Regions from separate parts of the Paraburkholderia sp. TE9906 genome, predicted to be linked through region 2. Evidence: riboswitches for the same ligand, from Rfam matches in the RefSeq annotation. Region 2 holds a riboswitch; the other holds the start of a gene.
The links. A riboswitch is a leader RNA that binds a small molecule or an ion and turns the genes downstream of it on or off. The one in region 2 is predicted to bind cobalamin.
Positions count from the first base shown of each region.

Region 1 (7,269 bases), on a different contig from region 2:
ACCGTGTGCATCGAGCGCCTTACGCACACAGGCGACGATCTCGGCACCCGCACCCGCACCCGCACCCGCACCCGCACCCGCACCCCTCACCGCCGCGACCACACAACGCGGATGAATCACCAGTTCATCCTCACGCCCATCCCACGCGCGCGGCGTCACGCGAATCGCGAGCCGCGCCGAAGCGGAGCGGGGCAATTGCACATCATCGAGCCAAGGCGCGTCGCCTTCGATGCGCGTGCTTTCCCCCGCCAGCAGATCCGAGACGAAACGCTTGCCTTGCCCGATATCGGCCAGCATGTAGCCCTCGGGCGGATTGAGTACGCAGGTGCCGAAGCGCAACTCGCCGCTCGTCGTAATCGCAGGCGGCACGGCCAATGCGGCGGCGATCTCGCGCGCCATCACGTTGGCGCCGGTCAGTCCGCCGAGCAACGGCACGACCGCGCTGCCGTCCTCGGCGACGGCGAGCACCGGCGGCTCGACGCCCTTGTTCGACAGCAACGGCGCGACGCAGCGAATCACGATACCGGCCGCGCACAACGCGACGATCGGCGTGCCACGCGCATACAGATCACGCAGATGCGCGCCGAGTTCGGTGTAGGACACGTCGGCTTCGACGCGTCCCTGCAAGCCGTGCACCTGGCAGCCTGCGCCAGCGGGGCGATCCACACCGGCCGCACCCTCGGCATACAACGCCTGAATCCTTCGCGCCGTGTCCAACGCCCCCGCGCCGAGAATCACGATCGCGGGCGCGCTCATCCTTGCCATTTTTCCCCCGGCACGACCAGCAGCGAAAAATACGGCGACGCCATCGGATCGACTTCGGCGAGCGGCACGATGCGTTGATTGCCCATCGTCGCGCGTTCGACGTACAGCGCGCGCTGCGCGAGGCCGAGTTCGCCGAGCACGCGCCGCACCTTGTCGAAATTGCGGCCGAGCTTCATCACGACGGCGGCGTCGGCATCGGCGAGACGGCGGCGCAATTCGTCCTCGGGCAGCACGCCCGAGAGCACCGACAGACTTTGATTGCGATACACGAGCGGCGCGCCGAGCACCGCCGCGCCGCCGAGCATCGAGCACACGCCGGGCACCACTTCGCTCTCGTAGCGCGCCGCGAGCCGATCGTGCAGATACATGTACGAGCCGTAAAAGAACGGATCGCCTTCGCAGATCACGGCGACGTCGCGGCCCGCATCGAGATGACCGGCGACGATCTCGGCGGCGGTGTCGTAGAAGTCGGCGATGATCGCCTCGTACGAGAGCGGTGGTTCGAGCGCTTCGGTCGTGACCGGATAGATGAGCGGCAGATGGGCCTGAGCCTCATGCAAATGCGCCTCGATAATGCCGAACGCGTTGCCTTTCTTCCCCTTCGCGACGAAGTACGCGACCACCGGCGCGGCCTTCAGCAAGCGCAGCGCCTTCAGCGTGATGAGTTCCGGGTCGCCGGGGCCGACGCCGAGTCCGAACAGTCGTCCTTGCGCGCTCATTTATTCGACCTCCGTCGCCAGTGCGTTGACGGCGGCAGCGGCCATCGCGCTGCCGCCGCGCCGGCCATGCACCACCACGTAGGGCACGCCGCGGCTGTCCCCGGCGAGCATCGCTTTCGATTCGGCCGCGCCGACGAAGCCCACCGGAAAGCCGAGAATCAACGCGGGTTTCGGCGCGCCGGCATCGAGCATGTCGAGCAGATGGAACAGCGCGGTCGGCGCATTGCCGATCACGACGACACTACCGGCGAGTTGCGGACGCCACAATTCGAGCGCGGCGGCCGAGCGCGTATTGCCGAGTTCGCGCGCGAGCGCCGGCACGTCCGGATGCGTGAGCGTGCAGATCACGTCGTTGTTTGCGGGCAGTCGCGCGCGCGTGATGCCCTGCGCGACCATGCCGGCGTCGCACAGAATCGGCGCGCCTTGCGCGAGCGCCGTGCGGCCCGCGGTGCCCGCGTGCGCGGAAAACTGCAGCGCGTCGATCACGTCGACCATCCCGCACGCGTGGATCACGCGCACCGCGAGTTTTTCGAGGTCGGCGGGGATGCGCGACAGGTCGGCTTCCGCGCGGATCGTCGCGAAAGATTGGCGATAGATCTCCTGACCGTCGCGAATGTAATCAAGCATCTGTGTTACTCCGGGCGAGGCGTTCGAGCGTATCGGCGGCCTGTGCGATCGTCAGTTGGTGCGCGACGCAGTGGCCGAAGCCGGCTCGGCCGTCGCGTCGATAAAGGTCATAGAGGCCGGGGGCGGCGGCCAGCAGCGTGTACGGCGCGCAATGCGCGGCGGCGCACGAGCGCGTGCAGCCGCTCAGGTGCACGTCGACGTCGGCGGGCAGCAGGGCGGCGAGGCGCAGCGCGTCGGCTTTGGTGTCGGCGAGGCCTTTGGCGCAACCGCTCGAACCGGCGCACGCGATCAAACGCGTGATGGGTTGTGCGGCATCGCAGGCGAGGCCCAGGGCGTTCAGTTCGGCCAGCGCGACGGGCAGTGCGTGCGTCGGAATGTCGGGCAGCAGCACGCTTTGCCAGGGCGTCGCGCGCAGCGTGCCGTTGCCGTGGCGTTGCGCGAGCGCGGCGAGGCCGTGCAGCGTGGCGGCGTCGAGGCGGCCGAGCGGCGGCTGGCCGCCCACGTGCCACATGCCGGTTTCGCGTTGAGCGTGGGCGCCGAGACGGAGCGCGGCATCGGCTGTGGTGCTGCGGCGCCATTCGGTGAGCGAGGCGTCGCGTGACAGCGGGAAGTCGACGTAGCGTTGGGCGTGCTGCAACAGTGCGTCGGCGGAATGCGTGGCGAGCAGGTCGCGCATGCGGAGGGCGTCGGCTGGTGCGAGGTCGAGGAACGTATGCAGCAGCGCGCGCACGAGCGCGGGGACTTGCGAGGGGAGGACGGCGGCCAGGGGGGGGTGGCTGTGAGTGTGCGCGGAGGAGTCGGCGCGTGAGATGCGCGTGGTCGTGTTGCCGGTCGGCGTGGCCGGGAGCGGAGGGACAGGAACGACAACACCCGCGGCCGCATGGGTTCGCGCGTTCGTAGCCGCGTCAGCTTTTGCACCTGCACCTGCATCGTCGCACGTAACCGCGTTTGCGTTCTCCTGCGCCTCGACACCCGGACACCCGGCGAAACCGAACACGAACCGCACACCATCATGGCTCAAAGTCGCCGCGAGCCACACATCGTGTGGATGATCGACCCTCGCCAGACGCTCGCCGCCATCCAGCAGCAGCGCGAATTTCGGCGACAGCGCCGCAAAGCGCATTTCGCTTTGCAGCAGCGTGAGCAACTCCGCGCATAGCGGTGTGGTGTCGATCAACGCAAACGGATCGCGTCCCGCAGCGGGGCTGATCATCACGTTGCGCACGTCGTCCGCGGCGCTCATGACGACGGCATTCGAAGCGTGGTTTGCGTGCTTTGCACCTGCTGGGTCCGCGCCACTCGCCGTAGCGGTGTTCGCCACGTCGGCCGCGTTCGCGCCTGGCCGAGGCATCGTCATCGGCCCAAGCCCGGCCTCGACCAGCGCCGCGATCAACGCCGCTTCGTGCCCCGCGCGCACGCCACGCACCTGCAGGTTCGCCCGATTGGTCAACTCGATCACGCCCGCCGCGTGCCGCGTGCTCGCATCGGCAATCACTTGCGCCTCGTCCGCATTCAACTCGCCGCCCGGCAGCTTGATCCGGCAGATGCCACCATCACGCGCGGCGACGATGCGCAGCAGCCCCGGACATGCCGATGGCCGCGGCGTCGAAGCCGCGTGGAGCAAGGCAGTGGAGGGCGAAGCTTGAGTCAAGACGGACACCGGTTTAGCGTCGCGCGACGGCCCGAGCAAGCCGCAAGGCGGATTGCTGCGGCATCGGTACACCCCGCCCGATGTTGGCTGGCACGAACAGTCTCGCCGGCAGGTCTCCTGGCTGGCAGGTCATCGTCCACCGCAGCCTTCCCGGTCAAACCAGTGGCGCGTAGCGCAGGCGGACTCGCTGCATACAGTTGCGGGGGCAGCCACAGTGGCACTGTGTTCCCTCTTCGGCCCCGAAGGGCACCGGCGGCTGTATTATGCCTTTTTTCGAACCGCGCAACGAGGCTGGACGCTTTGACCGGCGTGGCGCGGCGCATTGATTGAAGACACAGAATGAGGATGGTGGCATGCCGGCGTGGCTGACCGTGGTGGGCATTGGCGATGACGGCTTCGCCGGTTTGGGGCGGCCCGCGCGGCGTGCGTTGCTGACGGCGTCGGTGGTGTACGGCGGCGAGCGTCATCTGGCGATGCTGCCCGCGCGCCTCGCCGCGCGCCGCGCCGCGTGGCCGCGTCCGTTCGATCTCGCGCCGCTGCTCGCCGAACGCGACGGCGCCGTGTGCGTGCTGGCGAGCGGCGATCCGATGCTGTTCGGCGTCGGCGCGATGCTGGCCCGGCAGTTGCCTGCGCAAGAGTTGCGCGTGCTGCCTGCGCCGTCGTCGTTGTCGCTCGCGGCCGCGCGGCTCGGCTGGCCGTTGCAGGACGTCGCGACAGTGTCGCTGGTGGGCCGTCCGTTGGCGACGCTGAATGCGTATCTGCACGACGGCGCGCGCGTGTTCGTGCTGAGCGCGGACGGGCACACGCCCGCGACGCTCGCCGGCGTGCTGAACGCACGCGGCTTCGGCGCGACGCGGATGAGCGTGCTCGAACATCTTGGCGGCGAACGCGAGCGCCGCATCGACGCTCGTGCGGATCAGTGGAGCGCGGGCGAGTTGGCCGCGCTGAATCTGATCGCGCTCGAATGCCGGGCGACGGTGGGCGCGCCGCGTTTGCCGCTGACCTGCGGCTTGCCCGACGAGGCATTCCGTCACGACGGCCAGTTGACCAAGCGCGACGTGCGCGCGATCACGCTCGCGCGCCTCGCGCCGACGCCCGGCGAATTGCTGTGGGACGTGGGCGCGGGCAGCGGTTCGATCGGTATCGAATGGATGCGCGCGCATCCCGCTTGCCGCGCGATCGCGATCGAAGCGCGTGTGGAGCGACAGGGCTTCATCGAACACAACCGCGACGCGCTGGGCGTGCCTGGGCTGCAACTCGTCGCGGGCCGCGCGCCTGCTGCGCTGGATGGCTTGCCGGTGCCGGATGCGGTGTTCATCGGCGGCGGGGTGACGGTGCCGGGTGTGCTGGACGCGTGTTGGGCGCGTTTGCGCGACGGTGGACGGCTGGTGGCCAATGCAGTCACGTTGCAGGGCGAGGCGGCGCTGGTTGCGTGGCGCGAGCGGTATGGCGGCACGCTCACGCGTATCGCGCTCGCGGACGCGCAACCGCTCGGCGGCTTCGATACGTGGCGGCAGGCGTTGCCGATCACGTTGCTCGAAGTGACCAAAGCGGCTCGCGGCAACGGCGAGGCAAACGGCGTGCGGGCAACGGAGAGTGGCGGCGGTGAAATTGCCATGAATGGTGCGAACGCCGGAGACGGCACGAGCGGCACGAGCGGCACGAGCGGCACGAGCAATACGAGCAATACGAGCAATACGAACAGCACGAACAGCACGAACAGCACGAACAGCACCACCGCCCATCACTCCGCTTCACCCCGCCAACCGTAATGCGCGAAGAATCCCCCGAACACGCCGCGCCGCTGCGTAGCGGCTACACGACCGGCAGTTGCGCCACGGCGACGTCGCTCGCGGCGGCGCGTCTGCTGCTCGCGGGCGTGGTCAGCGAGGTCGCGGAGATCGTGTTGCCGAAAGGCCAGCATGTGCCGATGCCGCTCGTGTTCTGCCGCCTGCTCGCCGCCGGCGCTGACGGCGCCGAAGCAGGCACCATCAAGGATGCCGGCGACGACCCCGACGTGACCCACGGCGCGCTCGTGTTCGCTCGCGTGCGCCTGATCCCCGAGCCGGAGGTCGTTTTTCGCGCCGGACCGGGCGTCGGCACGGTGACGCGCGCGGGCCTCACGCTGCCGGTCGGCGAGCCGGCGATCAATCCCGTCCCGCGCAAAATGATGACCGACCATCTGACCGACCTCGCGGCCGAGCACGCGTATCGCGGCGGCTTCGAGGTGACGATTGGCGTTGAAGGCGGCGAAGAGCTCGCGCTGAAAACGATGAACCCGCGCTTAGGCATACTCGGCGGCCTGTCGATTCTCGGCACGACGGGCATCGTGCGGCCGTTCTCGTGCTCGGCGTATATCGCGTCGATCCATCAGGGGATCGACGTCGCGCGCGCCAACGGCTACACGCATCTGGCCGCCTGCACCGGCAACGCGAGCGAAGACGCGATGCGCGCGCGTTATGCTCTTCCGGATATCGCGCTGATCGAGATGGGCGACTTCGTCGGCGCGGTGCTCAAGCATATGAAACGCGCGCCGGTCGACCGGCTCAGCATTTGCGGCGGGTTCGGCAAACTCAGCAAGCTGGCGGCGGGCCATCTCGACTTGCATAGCCGCCATTCGAGCATCGATCTCGAACGGCTCGCGACGTGGGCCGCGGAGCAGGGCGCCGATCCCGCCTTACAGACGGCGATTCGCGCGGCCAACACGAGTCAGCAGGCAGTGGCGCTCGCGCACGCGCAGCAGGTGCCGCTCGGCGATATCGTCTGCGGGCACGCGTTGGCGGTGGCGCGCGCGATCGTGCCGCCGCAGGTGAATGTCGAGATGTTCGCGATCGACCGCCAGGGCGTTGTGATTGGAGCGGCGCGATGATGCGGGTCCTGTTGCTCGGCGGCACCGGCGACGCGTTGAAGATCGCGCGCCAACTTGGCGCCGCGCACGTGTACAGTCTCGCGGGTCTCGGCAAGGTGCCGGACGATCTCGCGTGCACGGTGCGCGTCGGCGGCTTCGGCGGCAGCGAGGGCCTCGCACGTTACATCGCAAGCGAACGGATCGGCCTCGTGATCGACGCGACGCATCCCTACGCCGCGCGCATCAGCGCAAACGCGTTCGGCGCGTGCCGCGCGGCGGGCGTGCCATGCTGGGCGCTGCGTCGTCCGGGCTGGCAGCCGCAAGCCGGCGACGACTGGCGCATGGTCGGCGACTGGAACGAGCTGATCGCCGCGCTAACGCCGTTCAGGCGACCGCTCTTCACACTCGGCCGTGAGCCGCTTGCACATCTCGACGAGATTCCGCCGCGGCAGTTCTGGACGGTGCGCTGCCTCGATTCGCAGCCGGACACCGCGCGCTCGCGCATCCTCGCGGCGCGCGGCCCGTTCAGCCTCGAAGGGGAGCGCGCGCTTTTCGCACTGCAAGCGTTCGACGTGGTGGTCAGCAAGAACAGCGGCGGCAGCGCGACCGAAGCGAAGCTGGAGGTCGCGCGTGAACGCGGCTTGCCGGTCATCATGTTG
Region 1 is NZ_JBWCCT010000005.1:150,438-157,706, forward strand. It holds gene cobJ (precorrin-3B C(17)-methyltransferase) at 1-756, opposite strand, end outside; gene ACZ9H4_RS14745 (precorrin-2 C(20)-methyltransferase) at 753-1,484, opposite strand; gene ACZ9H4_RS14750 (precorrin-8X methylmutase) at 1,485-2,111, opposite strand; gene ACZ9H4_RS14755 (precorrin-3B synthase) at 2,104-3,771, opposite strand; cobalamin riboswitch at 3,853-4,031, opposite strand; gene cbiE (precorrin-6y C5,15-methyltransferase (decarboxylating) subunit CbiE) at 4,116-5,534, shown strand; gene ACZ9H4_RS14765 (cobalt-precorrin-5B (C(1))-methyltransferase) at 5,534-6,631, shown strand; gene ACZ9H4_RS14770 (cobalt-precorrin-6A reductase) at 6,628-7,269, shown strand, end outside.
Region 1: it holds a riboswitch for cobalamin, as region 2 does, so the genes downstream of both, ACZ9H4_RS14755 (precorrin-3B synthase) here and ACZ9H4_RS06245 (TonB-dependent receptor domain-containing protein) in region 2, are expected to answer to the same signal.

Region 2 (7,269 bases):
ATCGTGCGCGAGCCGCTGGTGATCGCGATGTCGGCGGACATGGCGGAGCAGGTGAGCCGCGCCGCCGGCTCCGGCGCCGGCTCGGACCCGCGCGCCGAATGGCTCGACACGCCGATCAGCCTGCGCGATGTCGCCGACGCGCCGCTCGTGATCTTCCCCAGACGTCTGGCGCCAGGCTTTTATGACATCATTATGGATTGCTACGGCGTCGCGGGCCTCGTACCCCGGATCGGCCAGGAGGCGATCCAGATGCAGACCATCGTCAGCCTCGTGTCGGCCGGCATGGGTGTCGCACTGGTGCCGCAATCGTTACGTAATCTGCGCCGCACGGGTGTCGTGTACCGGCCGCTGTCCGAGTCGGTGCCCGCGATCGAGACGGGGCTCGCGTGGCGCACCGACGAGGTGAGTCCGGTGCTGGCCGGTTTCATCGACATCGTGCGTACGCATGCCGCCTCCGTCGGCGCGCCGGGTCTCGCGGCAGGCGATTAGCGGCGCTGCCGCGAACGCATCGCGGCTCGCACCGTCCAACGCATGCGCCGGATAACGCGCGAACCGCTGACGAACGACTAACCCGCCGCGCGCGAACCGATTACACCAACCCCGCTTCTGAACCTGAACTGCCCATAACAACACGATGCTCATTCATCCGAATTTCGACCCCATTGCCATTCATCTGGGGCCGCTCGCCGTGCGCTGGTATGGACTGATGTACCTCGTCGCGTTCATCGCGGCGATCGTCGTCGGCCGGCTGCGGCTGCGTTTGCCGTTTGTCGCGGCGCAAGGCTGGACCGTCAAGGATATCGACGACATGCTGTTCTACGGCGTGCTGGGTACGATCCTCGGCGGCCGGCTCGGCTATGTGCTGTTCTACAAGGCGAGCTTTTATTTCGCGCATCCGCTCGACATCTTCAAGGTGTGGGAGGGCGGCATGTCGTTCCACGGCGGCTTCCTCGGCGTGACGCTGGCGATGGTGCTGTTCGCGTATCAGCGCAAACGCTCGTGGCTGCAGGTCACCGACTTCGTCGCGCCGATGGTGCCCACCGGGCTCGCGGCAGGGCGCCTCGGCAATTTCATCAACGGCGAGTTGTGGGGCCGCGTGACCGACCCGTCCGCGCCGTGGGCGATGCTGTTTCCGGGCGCCGCGCCCGACGACGCCGCGTGGCTCGCCGCGCATCCGCAACTGGCCGCGCAATGGCATCTGAACGAGGTGTTCGCGCAATATCACATGCTGCCGCGACATCCGTCGGAGCTGTATGAGATCGCGCTCGAAGGCGTCGCATTGTTCTTCGTGCTGTTCTTCTTCTCGCGCAAACCGAAGCCGCTGGGCGCGATTTCCGCGGTGTTCCTGATCGGCTACGGTCTCGCGCGCTTCACGGTCGAATTCGCCCGCGAGCCGGACGACTTCCTCGGACTGCTGGCGATGGGCCTGTCGATGGGCCAATGGCTGTCGCTGCCGATGATCCTCGCGGGCATCGGCATGCTGGTGTGGTCGTATCGCCGTGCACGCCGTGAACCGGCGCAGGCGGTCAGCGCGAGCTGAGCGCTACGGTTCGTCGTAGCGAGCGCACGATGAAAAACGCCACGGCATGCCGTGGCGTTTTCTTTTGCAGCACGAGACATGCTGAGCGCGCAAACGCGGCCGCGCGCTAGCGTTACTTCATCTGCACCGAGCCCGATACGTTGACCGTCACCGTCGACGTGCCGCCTTCGAGCGGCATCGGCGCCATCGTCTTCGCGTCGGCGCTCATGGCGCGCGCGCTCATCATCATCATCGGACGGGGCATCACGCCGCTGTGATTCACGTTGACCTCGCGAATCGAATAGCCGCTGAAGCCAAATGCCTGCGCCGACGACGCGGCCTGATCGCGGAACGACCGGATCGCTTCGCCGGTGAGCTTCTGCTCGGCGGCGCGTTGCGCTTCCGGCGACAGCGAGAACTGCACGTTGCCGACCTGCATGACCGAGGCCATTTGTCCCGCGAGCTTCGACGCCGCGGCGAAGTCATGCGATTCGAGCACGACCTCCGTGCGGCCGCGCCACGCGGAAATACGCCCGTCACGATCGGTGGAGGGGAAGATGGCGAACGAACCCGTGCGGGCCGTCACGCCGCTCACGCCTCGCGCCTTCTGCAACGCCGCGTCGGCGCGCTGATTCAGCGTGGCCGTGAGCGCGGAGGGGTCGCTCGCTTCCTGCTCGTAAAACAGCGTGATATCGACGACGTCCTGCGGAATTTCCGCGCTGGCCTGAGCGTTCAGCGACAGCACGCCCGATGGCTGGGCCTGCATGACGCCTTGCGCGCGGGCCATGGCCGGGGTGAGCGCGAGCGCGACAGGCGCGGTGCAGACGAGAGCGAGTGCGAGTGCCCGTGCGGTTTTTTTCGACATTGCTGGACTCCTTGCTTGAACAGGGTTGTGCACGATTGGCGCGAACGCCACGCAGTGGTGGCATGACGTTTGCGGGCGCGTTTGTGCGCCTGTTAGGCGCTCGTAACCGGAGCTTGGTTCCCTAATTGACGTTGCCTGTCAGGGGCGACGGCGCGTCGAAGTGAGCGAGCCTTCAGGCGAGCCGTGTGGTGATGAAGCGCCATTCGGCTTCGGTCACGGGCGTGATCGACAGGCGATTGCCTTTGGCGAGCACGCGCATGTCCTGCAGTTCCGGATGCTCGCGCAGCGCGGCCAGCGGAATCAGCGGGATTTTCTTCTTGAACACCACGTCGACCAGCAGCCAGCGAGGCGTTTCCTGCGACGACTTCGCGTCGTAGTACGGACTCTCTTTATCGAACTGGGTCGGGTCAGGATACGCGGTGGACGACACTTGCGCGAGCCCCGCAATGCCGGGTTCAGGGCAGCTCGAGTGATAGAACAGCACGCCGTCGCCGACCTGCATCATGTCGCGCATGAAGTTGCGCGCCTGATAGTTGCGCACGCCGGTCCACGGCAGCGTGCGGTGTGGTGCGTGGGCGAGATGGTCGATGCTCGCCTCGTCCGGTTCGGACTTCATTAGCCAGTAGCGCATGAATCGAATTGAACGTTAAAGGTTGGACGACGTGAAAAAATCGAAACCTGTGAGGCGAGGCGCACCCACAGACACGCCAGCGGACGCACAAAGAAAAACGGCATCGAACCGAAGTCCGATGCCGTTCTAGATAAGGTCCCCGCCTTAGCCGCTAGGCCGGCATCCTGAACCGGGGGTTCAGAATTGGTCGCAGTTAGCAACACTTCGGGTACATCAGACAGAGTGACGCGCACGCCCGTGCTACAAATTTCCGCAACCGTGCACATGGCATTGGTTCAAGGAATATATGACCTTGGCGAACCAGGCAGGGAAGCTAAACCGATGAAACTTAAACGATAGAACTCAAACGTTTGCGGAGACTTCGCTTTGTTTGAATTCGCGGCAGATCTCAGGACCGGCCGATACTTACTGCATGCTGTACTGCTGAATCACAGTACCCAGTTGTTCGTTCATTTGCTGCATTGTACGCCGGATTTCCTCAGCGGGAAATGCTTCTCCGTGTCGTACGCTCGATTGCAGCCTAAGCAGTTCCGATGCCAGCGACAGCGCAGCCATGACAGCAATGCGATCCGTGCCGCGCACGTTGCTGTTATTGCGGATCTTCGACATTTCGGCGTCGACGCGTGCCACCGCTTCGAGCAGCGCGCCTTCCGTTTCCGGCGAGCATGCAAGGCGATAGGGCACGTCGAGAATCGATACTTCGATCTGCTTGGCGGTCATGCGTTTTCTCCGTGGCGGGTAACCTCGCTCTGCGCGTCGGCAGCGTCCTGAACCGGCTCGAGCAGATCGAGCTGGTTGTCAGGCTCGCTGCTCGCGCGAGCCCGCGGCAGTTTCTCGAGAATCGCATTCAGGCGCACCTGAGCGTCGTCGATCTTGGCGGACAGCGTGTCGCGCTCCGCTTGCAGTGCATCGCGCTCCTCGCGCAGCAGCGCAAGTTCCGTGCGCGTGGCATCCAGTTCGGCACGCGATTGGGCGAGTTGATCTTCGAGCGCGAGCCGCGCTTCATTGTGGCGCTGGCTGATCGCAATCAGCTTGCCGATATTCTGTGAGAGTGATTCGAGTTCGGTGAGCATGTGCTGCGTCCTCTAAAGACATCGCATTTTAGCGCGGAATATTGCAGGTTCCGACAATTGTCTCGTTTCGAGACGTAACAACATCGCTATGTGCAGGCTTTTCCCGACCATATGATGAAAAAGTACTCGCCCATCGGACAATAACCTGCACTTAACAGAACGGATTGCGCCCGGTTTGACCTTTCTTGACGCACGTCGAGGGCGCTCCTAAACTGCCGGCACTCTGGTGCCCGCGCCGCTGTTCACAGTGCGCGCAGTTAAACGGGAAGCAGGGCGCGCCACTCATCGAACTGAACGCGCGAACCTGCGCTGCCCCCGCAACGGTAAGCGACCGCATTCGTCATGCAGGTCGGTCCTGATCGCGTGTCTGAAAGTTCAACATGCGAGTGTGCCACTGCGCGTTACGCGTGGGAAGGCGGGATCGATGTGTCGTTAGCCCGGATACCGGCCAGAGGGAGAGGCACGTCCCCCGCGAAATGCAAGAAAGCGCGGGCGCTTCGTTATGCATCGGCCTGCGGGGAAGCGGGCCGCGCGAGCTATCCACAGGAATCGTCATCCCATGCTGTCCCCCATCGCCCGCGCGACGCTGCTTGCTTTTGCGGGCTTGCCGCTCGTCGTGCACGCGCAAACCGCGGACTCGTCGCCGGGTTCGTCCGCCGGTTCGTCTGCTGCTTCGGCCGGCGCTTCGGCCACCTCCGCGGCGCCTTTGTCGGCTCAGCCTTCGTCCGCCTCCGATGCCAGTGCAAAAACCAACGCACAGGCGAACGCCGCCGCGCAGAATGCCACGCCCGCCGTGTTGTCACCAGTCGTCGTGACCGCGGAGCGCGGGCCGCAAGCGCTCGCGGACGCGATCCCGCAGACCTCGCTGTTCGATCAGCAGGATCTCGCCGATACCACCGCGACCGACCTGCCCGGCCTCCTGCAACTCGCGCCCGGTGCGCAAATCTCGCGCACAGGCGGGCCAGGTTCGACGACGAGCGTCTATTTGCGCGGAGCATCGTCGACGCAATCGCTATTGCTGATCGACGGCGTGCGCGTCGACTCGGTGAGTCTCGGTGCGCCGCAACTCGCGCAGATTCCGCTCGACCAGATCGATCATGTCGAAGTGGTGAACGGCAACGTCTCCGCGTTATACGGTTCGGGCGCGATCGGCGGCGTGGTGCAGGTGTTCACGAAAGAGGGCGGCGATCATCCGCCGCGTTTCAACTTTTCGGTGGGCTACGGCAGCTATCACACGCAAACGCAGCAGGCAGGCGTGAACGGCGCACTCGACAAAGACGGCCGCACGACCTTCAGCCTCTCGCTCGCGCGTTCGAAGGACGACGGCTTTTCATCGCTCAATCCGCAACAGGCGCCCGGCGCCAATCCGAATGCGAACGGCTATCTGAACGAGAGCGTCACGGGGTCGTTGCGTCACAAGTTCAACGACCGCTGGGACGCGGGCGTCAACTATTTCCAGTCGAACGGCAATAACAGCTACGACAACGCGTACGGCGTGCCGACCGATCTGAACAACCTGTACAGCAAGGTGCGCCAGGCGTCGGTGTTCGCGAACGGCAAGCTGACCGACTGGTGGACCACGCACTTCATCGTCTCCGAAGGCGACGACCGCAGCGTGTCGAAGACCAACGGCATCTACAACGGCCGCTTCGATACCGACAATCGGCAGTACACCTGGCAGAACGATTTCGCGTTCGCCGCGCGGCAGAAACTGCAGGTGGGCTACGAGCATCTCGATCAGAGCCTCGACTCCGATACGTTCGCGGCGCCGGATCGTCATGTGGATTCGGGCTTCATCGGCTACACGGGACGTTTCGGGCGCAACCAGTTTCAGGCCAACGTACGGCACGACCAGTATTCCGATTTCGGCGGGGCGAACAGTTACTATCTCGGCTACGGTTTCGACATCACCGAACACTGGAAGGCAACCGCAAGCTATTCGGATTCGTTTCGCGCGCCGAGTTTCGACGATCTCTACTATCCGATCAGCGGCAATCCGTCGATCCAGCCCGAGCACAGTCATTCGCTCGAAGCGGCGTTGCAGTACGCGTCGAACGCGCTCGGCGTGATGCGTCTGAGCGTATTCCAGACGCGCTATTCGAATCTGATCGACTACGCGCAGGTGACGCCCGGCATCTATCTGGCCGAGAACGTCGGCCGTGCGAAAGTGCAGGGGCTCGAAGGATCGTGGAGCGGACATGTCGGCGAGACGGACGTGCGCGCGTCGCTGACGCTGCAAAATCCCGTCGACCTCGACAACGATGTCGACCTCGTGCGGCGCGCGCGGCGATTCGGCTCGCTCACTGTGAATCGCGGCATCGCGGGATGGCGCGTCGGCGGCGAGTGGATCGTGAGCGGCCCGCGCGAGGACAGCAGCGGCAAGCTCGGGGGCTACGGCGTCGTGAATCTGTCGGCGCGCTACAACATCACGAAAGCGTGGTACGTGACCGCGCAAATCCAGAACCTGTTCGACAAGGACTATGAAACGGCCTACTCGTATAACTCGCCGGGACGCGGCGCGTATGTCACGATCGGTTGGCAGCAGCAGTGACGGCTTTGCCGCGTTGAGCGTGCGCGAATGAGCCGGCATCCTGGTTCGATGCCGGCCGCCGTGCGCGTGATGAACGCGAAACGGGCGGCCGCCATCTGGCTCGTTCTTGCGATGCTCGCGCTGGCGGTGCTGATGGCGTCGCTCGCGCTCGGCAGTGTGTCGCTCGCCCCGTCGCGCGTGCTGGCGGCGCTGCTGCCGTCGCATGGGTTGTCTGGGTGGCCGGGCGAGTCGGCGGATCTTGCCAGCGAGATCGTGCGCACGCTGCGTTTGCCGCGCGCGCTGGCCGGCTTCGCATGCGGCGCGTTGCTGGCGTTGGCCGGCGCGCTGCTGCAGGTGCTGTTGCGCAACCCGCTTGCCGAACCGTACATATTGGGCGTGTCGGGTGGCGCGGCGAGCTTCGCGCTGGTGGCGATGATCGCCGGCAGCGCATGGTGGATCGTCGATGCCAGCGCATTCGCCGGCGCCTTCGTATCGATCCTGCTGGTGCTCGGTCTCGCGCGCCGCGAGTTGTGGCGCGGCGAGCCGCAGGACACGTCACCGCGTTTGCTGCTGACCGGCGCGGTGATCGCGGCGGGGTGGGGCGCGCTTATCACGCTGCTGCTCAATCTCGCGCCCGACAGCCGTTTGCGC
Region 2 is NZ_JBWCCT010000002.1:517,061-524,329, forward strand. It holds gene ACZ9H4_RS06210 (LysR family transcriptional regulator) at 1-489, shown strand, start outside; gene lgt (prolipoprotein diacylglyceryl transferase) at 635-1,540, shown strand; gene ACZ9H4_RS06220 (SIMPL domain-containing protein) at 1,653-2,384, opposite strand; gene ACZ9H4_RS06225 (EVE domain-containing protein) at 2,557-3,015, opposite strand; RNA gene ssrS (6S RNA) at 3,148-3,329, opposite strand; gene ACZ9H4_RS06235 (cell division protein ZapA) at 3,421-3,735, opposite strand; gene ACZ9H4_RS06240 (ATPase) at 3,732-4,088, opposite strand; cobalamin riboswitch at 4,296-4,555, shown strand; gene ACZ9H4_RS06245 (TonB-dependent receptor domain-containing protein) at 4,648-6,639, shown strand; gene ACZ9H4_RS06250 (FecCD family ABC transporter permease) at 6,667-7,269, shown strand, end outside.